Niabella yanshanensis: one gene and its partner. The protein of the gene in region 2 interacts with the protein of the main gene of each other region in a pairwise test. Links are inferred from orthologs where the notes say so. Each region holds a gene or a part of one and is shown on either strand. Other genes may lie near its edges.

The links. Proteins that work in one complex are often made in the same cells at the same time.
Region 1: the proteins of U0035_RS09950 (region 2) and ftsA interact in binary tests that used the Escherichia coli proteins (3 or more experiments, as listed by UniProt). The link is inferred for Niabella yanshanensis from one-to-one orthologs.

Annotation. Positions count from the first base shown.
Region 1 is NZ_CP139960.1:2,094,719-2,100,652, forward strand. Bases 2,724-5,637 are described here. They hold ftsA (cell division protein FtsA), read right to left. Parts: upstream 4,918-5,637; coding sequence 3,529-4,917; downstream 2,724-3,528. Other genes in these bases: ftsZ (cell division protein FtsZ), read right to left, coding at 2,724-3,339; U0035_RS08420 (cell division protein FtsQ/DivIB), read right to left, coding at 4,965-5,637. Also shown: U0035_RS08400 (peptidase M10), read left to right, coding at 1-201; U0035_RS08405 (TIGR01777 family oxidoreductase), read right to left, coding at 239-1,162; more of ftsZ, read right to left, coding at 1,351-2,723; more of U0035_RS08420, read right to left, coding at 5,638-5,934. UniProt on the Escherichia coli protein: Essential cell division protein that assists in the assembly of the Z ring. May serve as the principal membrane anchor for the Z ring.
Region 2 is NZ_CP139960.1:2,446,525-2,452,483, reverse strand. What follows is about bases 2,719-5,541. They hold U0035_RS09950 (rod shape-determining protein), read left to right. Parts: upstream 2,719-3,528; coding sequence 3,529-4,554; downstream 4,555-5,541. Other genes in these bases: mreC (rod shape-determining protein MreC), read left to right, coding at 4,689-5,541; U0035_RS09955 (transketolase family protein), read right to left, coding at 2,719-3,252. Outside these bases: U0035_RS09975 (MBL fold metallo-hydrolase), read left to right, coding at 1-496; U0035_RS09970 (hypothetical protein), read right to left, coding at 628-981; U0035_RS09965 (hypothetical protein), read right to left, coding at 1,024-1,602; U0035_RS09960 (RNA polymerase sigma factor), read right to left, coding at 1,630-2,196; more of U0035_RS09955, read right to left, coding at 2,290-2,718; more of mreC, read left to right, coding at 5,542-5,564; U0035_RS09940 (rod shape-determining protein MreD), read left to right, coding at 5,561-5,959. UniProt on the Escherichia coli protein: Forms membrane-associated dynamic filaments that are essential for cell shape determination. Acts by regulating cell wall synthesis and cell elongation, and thus cell shape.

The DNA.
Region 1 (5,934 bases), 350 kb from region 2 along the record:
GCTGCTTTTCAATATGATCCTGCACAACCTGCAGGTACCAAGGGCGGTACGATGCATCCTATGTTTCGAAAAGTAACACAAAATGATATTGACTTATTACAACTTCACCGCCTGGATCTCATCAATAATGTAGCCATCGTAGGAGATTTCAGCAGCGTATGGCATCCTGATCATAGAGATATAGATATTGGTTTTGCATAACCGGGTAATGTTGATCAACCTTTCCTGGCTTTTCCTCTTACCCCGTAAGTTGTAAGAGAGCCGAATGTAGGGTTGGATAGGAGAAGCTAAAACCGGCATCCTGAATTTTTTGTGAACTCACAGTAGTGCTTTTCAGTACCTCAACTGCCATTTCACCGAGAACGGTTTTTAACACCCATTTCGGAACAGGCATACTGAAGTAAAATTTCCCTTTCCCAACCCTGGCTAGCTGGGTTATTAACTCCCTGTTACTGATAACTTCGGGAGCTACTGCATTATAGCTGCCATTAAAAACACTATGCTCTATAGATTCTATGTATAACTGTACCAGGTCATCGATATGTATCCAGCTCACCATTTGCTTACCGGAACCTAATACAGCTGCTACCCGGAATTTTAACGGTTTTTGAAATTCTTTTAATGCACCACCCTCATTACTCAAAACGATACCCGTACGGAGCTGCACCAGCCTTACTCCCATTGCCCTGACAGGTTCTGTTGCTTTTTCCCATTGATAACAGGTCTCGCCGAGAAAATCGTGTACGTACGGGTCATTTTCATTAAAAGGGGTAGTATTTGGAATCATGGGATCAGTACCATACCAGCCAATGCCCGAGGCACTTACCAAAGTTTTTACTTTATGGTCCGATCGCTTTAAAGACTTTACCAGTAACTCACCGCTTTTAACGCGGCTATCCAGAATTACCTGCTTTCTTTTGTCCGTCCAGCGTTTCTCACTTATGTTGGCTCCCGCCAGGTGAATAATGTGATCAGCCGATGCTACGGCTTTATCATCTATTGTTTGCTTCTCAACATCCCAGTAGGCATATTGCACATTGGGATCCCTTGGACCTTTTTCGCCCCGCGTCATTACCAGAACTTGGTATTTTTTTCGCAATAGTTCTTCCACCAACACATTGCCTACCAACCCTGTTCCCCCGGTAATTAAAACAGATTCCATATACTGGTTATTTAAATAGCTCCAACAAATATTACTTTATTAAGTTCTGAAGAAACAGGTTAAATCTTCTATTTTGATTCAATGATGACAAATACCATGCAATAAAATATCAGCAACAAAAAACCCCCGCAAAGCGGGGGTTAACAACTATAAAACTAAACCAAACTCCACGTGAATTTCCACAGGGTCTAATCTGGCTTTTTACCATCTAAAAACGTGTTGATGGTATTGATCTGACCATGGTTTTGATCATCGGAAGAAACTTCAAATTTGCTATAGTAACTTTCTATATGAGAAGTGTTATTTTTCAGCTCCATGTTACGCCTGATATAAGCAGGCACATTCTCAAACTCATCAGTAGGATCATTGGAGTTGACGTTAAAAGAAAGATTACGCAGCTTTTGAATGCGTTCTAATTGCCTGCGTTTCCTCATCTCCTCTTCTTCGTAAGCATCATTCAATGCACTAATAGTTGGTTCCACCTCTTTCTCTTTCTCCTTTTCCATCGAAGAGATACTAATCGTTGTTTTTTCTATTTCAATCACTTCCTCTTTTTCGTAAACGGTAAAAGGATTTTTCAAAGGCTCTTCTGTTTTTACTTCCTTGGCAGGTGAAGCAGCTTCTTCTTTTGCCTCTGCATAAATATTTGCAGGTTTGGACAAATAGGTTCTCAATGGCTCCTGTTTTACCTCTTCTGCTTCTTTCTCCTGTTGTTGTGAATCCTCTTCTTTCTGAGTTGCGGATGTCGGCTCAAAAACCCTGTTCCCCGGAACAGCTGGAGAATAGAATATATCTTCAGCCTGGTCGTCAACCGCTACTTCTTTCTCAATATTTTCTACATCCTTAACAAATCGCAGGTCTTCCTCACCCGAACTCAATAAAAAAGTGCTGGTTTTTTCTTCTTTTACAACATCTTCTACGGTTGGCATGGGAGCATCCATAAATGAAAAATCATCGATCAATTTGGGCGCCATGGGATCGGGCTTCAAAGCGATAGGCTCGTGTGTCGCAGGAGCAGAAGCAACAGGTGCTGGTGCTGGTGTGGCTGCCGGGGCTACTACTGATATCGCAGTGACTTTCTCTTCAGTTACCGCAGGTACAGAAGCTACAGGTGCCGGTACTGACGCCGCCGGATTGTCACCGCTAAGGCGCATCACAATTTTTCCTTCAGCTGCTTCTTCTTTTTTCAGAACCGGTTTAACGAAAGGGTCTTTATTCTCAAAGCCTGTTGCGATCAATGTAATACCAATCTGATCTCCCAGGGAGTTATCATATCCCAAACCTAAGATTACATCCGTGTTATCACCTGCATGACTTAACAGGTAAGCCTGTATCACTTCAACTTCATCCATAGTAAATTCATGTTCACCTTCGGCAGAGTTGATATTAATCAGGATCCACTTAGCGCCTTTGATATCATTGTCATTCAGCAACGGAGAATTCAGCGCTTCTTCAATTGCATGCTGGGCCCTGTCTTCACCTCTTGCTGCAGCATTACCCAAAATAGCCCGTCCTCCGTTCTTCATTACTGTGCAAACATCCGCAAAGTCAACGTTGATCTGGCCGGTAGAGTTAATGACATCGGTAATACATTTAGCTGCAGTAGCCAATACATTATCTGCTTTTTCAAAAGCCTCTCTCATTTTCAGGTTACCATACTGATGACGTAACTTGTCGTTACTGATCACCAGTAAGGTATCAACATATTGCTTTAACTGGTTAATACCTTCTTCGGCTTGCTGCTGACGTTTTTTACCTTCGTAAGCAAAAGGCGTAGTTACGATACCTACCGTTAATACACCCAGGTCCTTACAAATTTTAGCAATAATAGGCGCACCTCCGGTACCGGTACCACCACCCATCCCGGCAGTGATAAAAGCCATTTTAGTGTTTACCTCTAAAATCTTTCTTATTTCTTCCAGAGATTCTACAGTAGCCTGGCGACCGATCTCGGGATTAGCGCCCGCACCTAAACCAGATGTTAACTGCGGCCCCAGTTGTATTTTATTAGGAATTTCGCTGTTAGCGATTGCCTGCGCATCCGTATTACAAATAATGAAATTTACGCCATCTATATCCTGACTGAACATGTGGTTTACAGCGTTACCGCCGCCACCGCCTACACCTATTACTTTCAAAATAGATGATTGCTCGGTTGGTAAATCAAATTGTATCATAATTTAAATTTTTAGTACGCCCTGGGGCGCACAATTTTGAAATGGGTTAGTGAGTTGTACAACCTTACTCCGCTCCCCCTCTCCAACCTCCGTCGTTTTCTGACAGATCTGGAGAAGGGAAACAAGGCTTAAGGAAAATGAAAAACTATTAAAAAGAACTATTATAAAACTAATGTGGATCATATCTGATTAGTGCAGCTGCTCATCGCCTTCTTCCGCAAAAATCTTGATCAATCCATCTTTAAACTTCCTCCAGAAGCCATCGTTCAATGTCTTCTTGGGCTTTGCTACTACTTGCGTCTCTTCCTGTTCCAATGATCCCGCCAAAGCATCTTCTACCTCGCTCTTACCATCTTTTAATCCTTCTGGTACTTCTACACTGATAAAGCTTTTTTCAAATACCTTACGGTTGTTCTCATAATCATCACATCCTTTTAATATCAATCCTAAACAGGTAGAATAAGTTGGTTTTGCCAACTCCTCTATATGACCAGCCGCCAGATGCTCATTTGGCAATCCAATGCGAGCCGGCATACCGGTTACATATTCTGTAAGTTGTATCAGGTGTCTTAACTGAGATCCGCCTCCTGTTAACACGATCCCCCCGTTCAACTGGCGGTTGTCCATGCCAATTTGTTTCAGGTGGTAAGTAACGAAGTCCAGTATTTCGCTCATGCGCGCCTGTATAATATTGGCCAGGTTTTTAACACTGATTTCCTTGGCAGGCATACCACGTAAACCAGGAATAGTAATGTAGGCATTAGCTTTTGCCTCATTGGCTAAAGCACTACCAAACTGCGTTTTCATTTGCTCCGCCTGGCTTTTCAATACACCCAAGCCTGTTTTAATATCATTCGTAATATTTTCACCTGCAAAAGGTATAACAGCCGTATGACGTAATACGCCTTCTGCAAAAACAGCAATATCCGTTGTACCGCCGCCGATGTCTACAATTGCTACTCCTGCTTCCAGGTCTTCCTGCGCCATTACCGCTGCAGCAGAAGCCAAGGGCTGCAATACCAAATCTTTGGTACGCAAACCGGATTTTTCTACGCTTCTGTTGATATTGCGGATGGCATTTTTATCGCCTGTAATAATATGAAAGTTGGCCCCGAGCTTCACACCACTATAACCAATAGGCCTTACGATATTGGGCATATTATCAATCGTATATTCCTGCGGAATCACATCAATGATCTGGTCACCTGCCGGAATATATGTTTTGTACTGTTTGCTGATCAGCAGATCTACTTCGGCCTGCGTGATTTCCTCTTCTTCTGTCTCGCGAACAATATCGCCGCGCGTTTGAAGACTTTTAATGTGATGACCGGCGATCCCCACATACACATCATTAATGTTCAGGTTGGGATTCAGAGAAATACAATTCTCTAAAGCCTGCCTGATCGCTTTGATCGTTTCGTCAATATTTAATACCTGGCCATGCTTTACGCCATTGCTATTGGCTTTACCAAAACCAAGGATCTCCAGCTTGCCAAACTCGTTCTTACGACCGGCAATTACGGCGATCTTGGTGGTACCAATATCAAGGCCTACAATAATGGGTTGTTCGGAATTCATAGTATATCGTTTTTTTAGTTGTTTTATCTTTAAGTACTTTATTGCTTCTACCGTTTTTTATCGTTGCTTTTTGACTGTGTCTTTTTCTCCGGATCGGGTTTCGCCAATAAGTTTCTTTTCACCTCCTCCTTTTTGGGTTCCGGCTTCTTTATCACCGCTTTTTTAATTGCTGTATTCTTCTTCGTACCCGTCGAAGACTTTGTGTTTGTTACTTTCTTCGCTTCAGTTTTCTTCGGCGATATTTTAGTACCCGATTTCTTCGTCTCCACTTTCTTAGCTGTTACCGTTTTTTTAGTTTCAGCTTTTTTATCAGTAGCTTTTGCAGGTTTCGTTATCGCAGGCTTTGCAGCAACTTTTACTACGGGTTTTGCTTCTTTCTTAGTGCCGTTTTTCGATTCTGCTTTTTTAGGAGCTGCTACAATCAACGGCTCTTCTTTCTTTACAGCCTCCGGTTTATCATTACCCAGGTACAACAACGAGTCTCCTGTTTCATCGTTTACATTATACACTTCCATTGCCTGGCTGGAAGAATCCAATGGAGGCAAGGCTGCATTCAATGAAGGCGCAATTTCCAGCATCTCATTAGATGCTCTTGACTGCTGTAACAAGCTTTCAATATTCTTTCTCAACTGCATTGAATCTACTTTTGAATAATGGCCTTTCACTCCTATTACCTGCCCGTTGTACTGCACATCGATTTTCTGGTACTTGTCAAAGCCGGTACGCTTCAATACCTGGTCATAAAACAGGTATAACCTGTGAAACTTGGAAGCGATATCTGTTCCATCGCCCAAGTCAACTTTATGATTTCCTACAACCGGTATCATCGACATGGTCCAGCAATCTGCACCACAATTATTGATATCAATCTGGGCTACCTGGGCATTCCAGAATGGATCTTCATTAATGAAAGATGCAGTAGCTATCACATTTTGCACTAACACGCTATCTGCCCCATTCATTATTTTTTTGGACGGATAACCTGTAAATACGGGCAGGTCGAGACTTACTTTATCT
Region 2 (5,959 bases):
TAATGCCGGCGATATCACAATGGTGATCATGAGCCATTTACATAAAGACCACGCGGGCGGGCTGATCAACCCCTATACCCGGCAGCTGGCGTTTGAAAATGCCACTTATCATATTCAAAAGCAGGAGCTGGAATATGCTACGGAAATTGGGTCGGCATCGTACAATACCGATTTATTGGAGCTGTTACAAAATAGCGATGCCCTCGTGCTCACAGAGGCAGAAACCGGCTTTATAGCCGATGGGATCAGCTACGAGGTAACAGGCGCTCATTCAAAATATCATCGCGTAATTTGGCTAAGGGAGGGCGAAGAGACGATTTTCTTTGGTGCAGATGACGCGCCTCAGCTCTCACAAATGAAAACCAGGTTTGCGGCTAAGTACGACTATGATGGAAAAAAAGCTATGCAATTGCGGGAGAAATGGTTGCTGGAAGGTACAGAGTGGCAGTTTTTATTCTATCACGATATTCAAACACCTGTAAAACGTTTTGAATAATAAAAAGCAAAGAATAAAAAAAAGGCCTGCCCTAAAAAGAGCTGGCCGTTGCTAACCTATGAAAAACACCAGTTGCAAAAATAGGAAATAGATTCAGACAAAAAAAATTTATTAAGAAAAAAGTTTAAACATTAATTTTTTTTCCGCTCCTCATTCCGCTGTTTCAGCTCTTCCCTCACTTTGCGGCGGAAGGCCTGCTCGCTCGAAAAAAAAGCGTTGGCTTTTTGCATGCCAACAATAGCAGCCATTTCTTTCCGGGAGCTCATTTTTATGTTCAATATTTTCTGCTCCCGCTCTAACGGATCCGAAAATTTGCCATAAACCTTCTTTCTTTCATCAAGATACTTTTTGATCACAGGCCGCATCTGTGCTGCATCTGAGGGTTTTAGCTCCAGGGTTTTTGAAACATATTCAAAAAAGACATCGTTAAGTTTCGATGGGTGCTTTTGCTGGCCATAGGTGCCAAAATGTGACACGAAAAGCATTGCAAAAACAAATAGTATGCGGCTACATATGCTCATGGTTGTCTAAAATAATTCGGTATTATTAACTGCGGTTTCATTCAAAAAACTTTCCAGATCCTGGCTGCTGACCTGTTGAAAAAGTTGATTAATGTCAACTGGTTTTTTCTTGTCGCTGCTATTACCATTGACCGCAGCTCCATCTTCCACAAAATCTGTTAGCTCGTTACTGCTGATATTATGGATTACCGCGGTGCTGCCTGCCCCGTTTTGAATAGCAATTTGTTGAGAATTAGATGCTTCCCGGTAATAAATACCTCCCCCTATAAGCACTCCAATAACCGCCGCAGCCGCTATTGACCTCCATCTGTGAGAAAATAGCTTCCTGACTGGTGCAGGTGAAGCGGTTTTTTTAAGGATTTCTTTCTCCAGGCCCTCAAAATAGCCGGTGGGGACCGTGAATGTTGGCTCTTTACCATCGTCAGGCAGGGTTAGTGAGGTGTCCTCTTCCAAAACTTTTGACAGGATGCTGTTCTCCAGGCCAGGGAAATAATCCTGTGGGGTGCGGAGCGGATGCCCTTCTGAGTTATTATTCTCTTTCATTTGCTGACGCAATGCTTTTAATATGTCATTGTGTTCATTCATTTCTTATAAAATAGACCCCGACGGGTATTAAAAGTTTAATTCGTTTACCAGGTAATCCTGTATTTTTTTTGCCGCATGGTGATAGCTGGCTTTTAATGCGCCTACTGTTACACCCAGTACTTCGCTAATTTCCTGATAGGTCATTTCATCAAAATACCGCAAATTAAAAACAAGCTTCTGCTGTTCGGGCAGGGTTTGAATAGCCAGTTGCAGCTTCCATTCTACTTTGGACGAATCAAAATAGGAGTCGGCCTTTACCTGCTCCTCGAGGTAGCTATGAGTTGCCTGGTCTGTTTCTACCTGTAGTTGCTTTTTGATTCGGTTCAAATGAGTAATACTCTCGTTGGAGGCGATGCGGTAAAGCCAGCTATATAATTTACTCTCTTCCCTGAATTGCTCAAGCCCCTTCCACATTTTGATGAAAACGTTTTGCAATACATCGTCGGCATCCTCATGTATTAATACCATCCGTCGTATATGCCAGTAAAGTTTCTCCTTGTATTTTTCAATAATCTGTGAAAACGCCTTCTGTTTCGTAACCGGGTCACGAAACAGAAGTAAAAGTTCATCATCAGAAAGAAAGGAGCGCTCCATTAAAGAATATATAAGACTTTCAAAACAGAGAAAGGTTTAACTCCAAAAAGAAACCCGCGACATGCGCGGGTTGACTACTATCATTCAATAATGTTATGCATTTTTGCGGGCCATTACCTTTTCGGCAGCGGCAACGATATCTGAAACGTCCATGCCATACTTTTTCAGCAGCTCTTTAGGAGTACCGCTTTCGCCAAAAGTGTCCTTCGTACCCACATATTCAATAGGAACCGGGAAGTTTTTAGCCGCACACTGCCCAATCGCATCGCCCAGTCCGCCAATAATATTGTGCTCTTCTGCAGTAACCGCACATTTGGTTTTTTTCAACGATTTGATCACCGCTTCTTCGTCTAAAGGTTTGATGGTGTGTATGTTAATTACCTCCACGCTAATTCCTTTTTCTTCTAATTCTGCTCCTGCCTGAATGGCATTCCATACCAGATGACCGCAAGCGAAAATGGTAACATCAGTGCCTTCGGAGAAATATTGGGCTTTACCGATCTGAAAATCTTCTTCTTTGGTGAAAATAGGCCAGCTGGGGCGACCAAAACGCAGGTAAACCGGTCCTTCATATTCAGCAATAGCCTGTGTAGCCGCTTTGGTTTGTGTATAATCACAAGGTACTACTACGGTCATACCCGGTAGCATTTTCATTAACCCGATATCTTCCAGTATCTGGTGCGTGGCGCCATCTTCGCCTAAGGTTACACCCGCATGCGAAGCACAAATCTTTACATTTTTGCCGCTGTAAGCAACGGACTGGCGGATCTGGTCATATACCCGGCCCGTACTAAAGTTGGCGAAAGTGGTGGTAAAAGGAATTTTTCCTCCAATGGAAAGTCCTGATGCAACGCCGATCATATTGGCTTCACCAATACCGCACTGCACAAATCTTTCGGGAAACTCTTTAACAAACTGGTTTAGTTTCATCGAGCCTAACAAATCGGCTGTGAGGGCAACAATATTTTCGTTTTTACGTGCTGCTTCTACAATACCATCGCCGAAGCCGCTGCGCGTATCTTTACTTCCTGTTGATTGAATGTCTTTTAAAGCCATCTCTTTTGGTTTTAACTTTAGTTATCCGGCAAACGTACTGAAAAAAAACCATTCCTTTCGGTTAACGATTGATAAAGCTCCAAAGTGATAAACCTGTCGGGTTCTAAGCGAAGGGTCGAGGTTCTGTTTTGAGGTAAATAGCCGGATTAAACAAACGAATTAAAAATTCTGTTAATAATGTGCAAATGCCGAAAAATAAAGCGTTTTGTTCTTTTGCTTTGTTACTTTCGGGAAATTACTTCACCTTTGCCAACACAATTTTGAATATATAGCAGAATGGGACTTTTCAACTGGTTTACTCAGGAAATAGCAATGGATTTGGGTACCGCAAATACCCTCATTATACATAACGAAGAAGTGGCTGTAAATGAGCCAAGTATTGTAGCATTAAACCGTAATAATCCAAAAGAGGTTTTAGCGGTTGGTAAGCGTGCATTAATGATGCACGAGAAAACACATGAAAGCATCAGAACCGTCCGTCCGTTAAAAGACGGTGTAATTGCTGACTTTAATGCGGCTGAATTAATGATACGCGAGCTGATAAAGCTGGTGTATCCGAAAAAGCCCTTATTCCCGCCGAGCTGGAGAATGATGATCTGTATTCCTTCTTCCATTACCGAGGTAGAGAAACGTGCGGTTAGAGATAGCGCTGAACAGGCTGGGGCCAAAGAAGTATACCTGATTCATGAGCCCATGGCTGCCGCTTTAGGTATTGGTATTGATGTAGAAGAGCCGGTGGGTAATATGATTATCGATATCGGTGGTGGAACTACAGGGATCACGGTAATAGCATTGGCTGGTATTGTTTGTGATCAAAGTATACGTATTGCGGGTGATGAATTTACGGCTGATATTATGGAGGCTTTAAGAAGATACCATAGTCTTCTAATTGGAGAGCGCACGGCAGAACAAATAAAGATCCAGATCGGCGCCGCCATGAAGGATCTGGACAATCCCCCGGATGACATCCCGGTAAATGGCCGTGACCTGGTAACCGGTATTCCCAAGCAAATCATGGTGAGCTACCAGGAAGTAGCCGAAGCTTTGGATAAAAGCATTTTTAAAATTGAAGAGGCCATCTTAAAAGCGCTGGAGCAAACACCCCCAGAGTTGGCCAGCGATATTTACCGCCGCGGTTTATACCTTACCGGCGGTGGAGCTTTATTAAGAGGGTTGGATAAAAGATTAAGCCAGAAAATTAAGCTGCCGGTACATATAGCTGACGATCCGCTTAAAAGTGTGGTAAGAGGTACAGGCATTGCGCTGCAAAACTATGACAGGTACCCATTTGTAATGAGGTAATTTTGAGTTGATAGGTTTACAAGTTTAAAGATTTGCCGGTTAAGCAAGTAGTAGCAGAATTTATATGTAAATGCATCTGTTTGTTCTTCTTATCAACTTATCAACCTGTTAACTGATCAACATCCGAAGGAGCCATGCGTAATATCTTTTTATTCATCCGGCGTTATTCAGTTTTCGTACTGTTCCTGGTCTTACAGATCATTGCGCTGTATTTTTTGTTTACCTATAACGGCTCGCACCGGGCTAAAGGGCTCGGGTTGGCAGGAGGTGTTACGTCCTACTTTAACGGGAAATACAATTCATTAGAAGACTTTTTTACCATGCAGGAAGAAAACAGGCGGGTGCACCGGCTGAACGATTCCCTCATGAATTTATTGAACGCCAACTTTGTTGTGGCAGATTCGGGAACAACCGTTTTGCGGGATTCCACTTACCGGGATACTTTAGGTAGTAATCGTCATTTTATATGGAGAAGCGCCCAGGTATTATACAGCACTTCGGGTAGTGATAAGAATTATCTGCAGATCAACCGGGGAAGCAGTAACGGCATCGGTGATGATATGGGGGTTTTTAGTTCTAACGGTGGATTAGTCGGAAAAGTGATTAATACCGGAAAGAATTTTAGCGAGGTAATGAGCTTACTAAATGTAGTGAACAAATTTAGTGTACAGCTAAAAAGAACCGGTAGCGCAGGTATGTTGAGCTGGGATGGGAAATCACCACAGGAGCTAACACTTAATAATATTCCTAAAACAGATTCGGTACGAAGTGGGGACACCATTTTAACCGGCACCTACTCCAGGAGTTATCCACCGGGGCGCATGGTAGGAGTGGTGTCCAGGGTTTTAGTTGATAAGTCAAGTAATTTCTTTGTACTTAAAGTAAAGCCGGCAGCCAATTTAACCAGCCTGCAGCAGGTATTTGTAGTAGAAAACCTTAACTATAACGAGCTGGAACAGCTGGATAAAGCAACACATAATATGGTTGAACGAAAGGGAGGTAACAAATGAGTGATCTTGTAAGAAATACCATCCGCTTTATACTGTTTGTTTTCCTGCAGGTATATGTATTAAATGTAATGCCGCATTTGCACCAATTGATCACACCTTACATTTATTTTCTTTTTATTCTATGGCTGCCCTTTTATATGAAAAAAGGCTGGGTACTGATACTGGGATTCTTATTAGGTATTAGCGTGGATTACTATACAATGAGCCCTGGTTTACATGCGGCGGCCAGTGTGCTGATCGCCTTTTTACGACCCTTCATTATCAATCTGTTTGCACCTAAAGACGCAACCGAGTTTAGCTATAAAGAACCCTCTCCCAAAGCAATGGGTTGGAACGCCTATTTATTGTATGCGTTGATCTTAACTTTTTGCCACAATTTTTACTTATTATTCCTG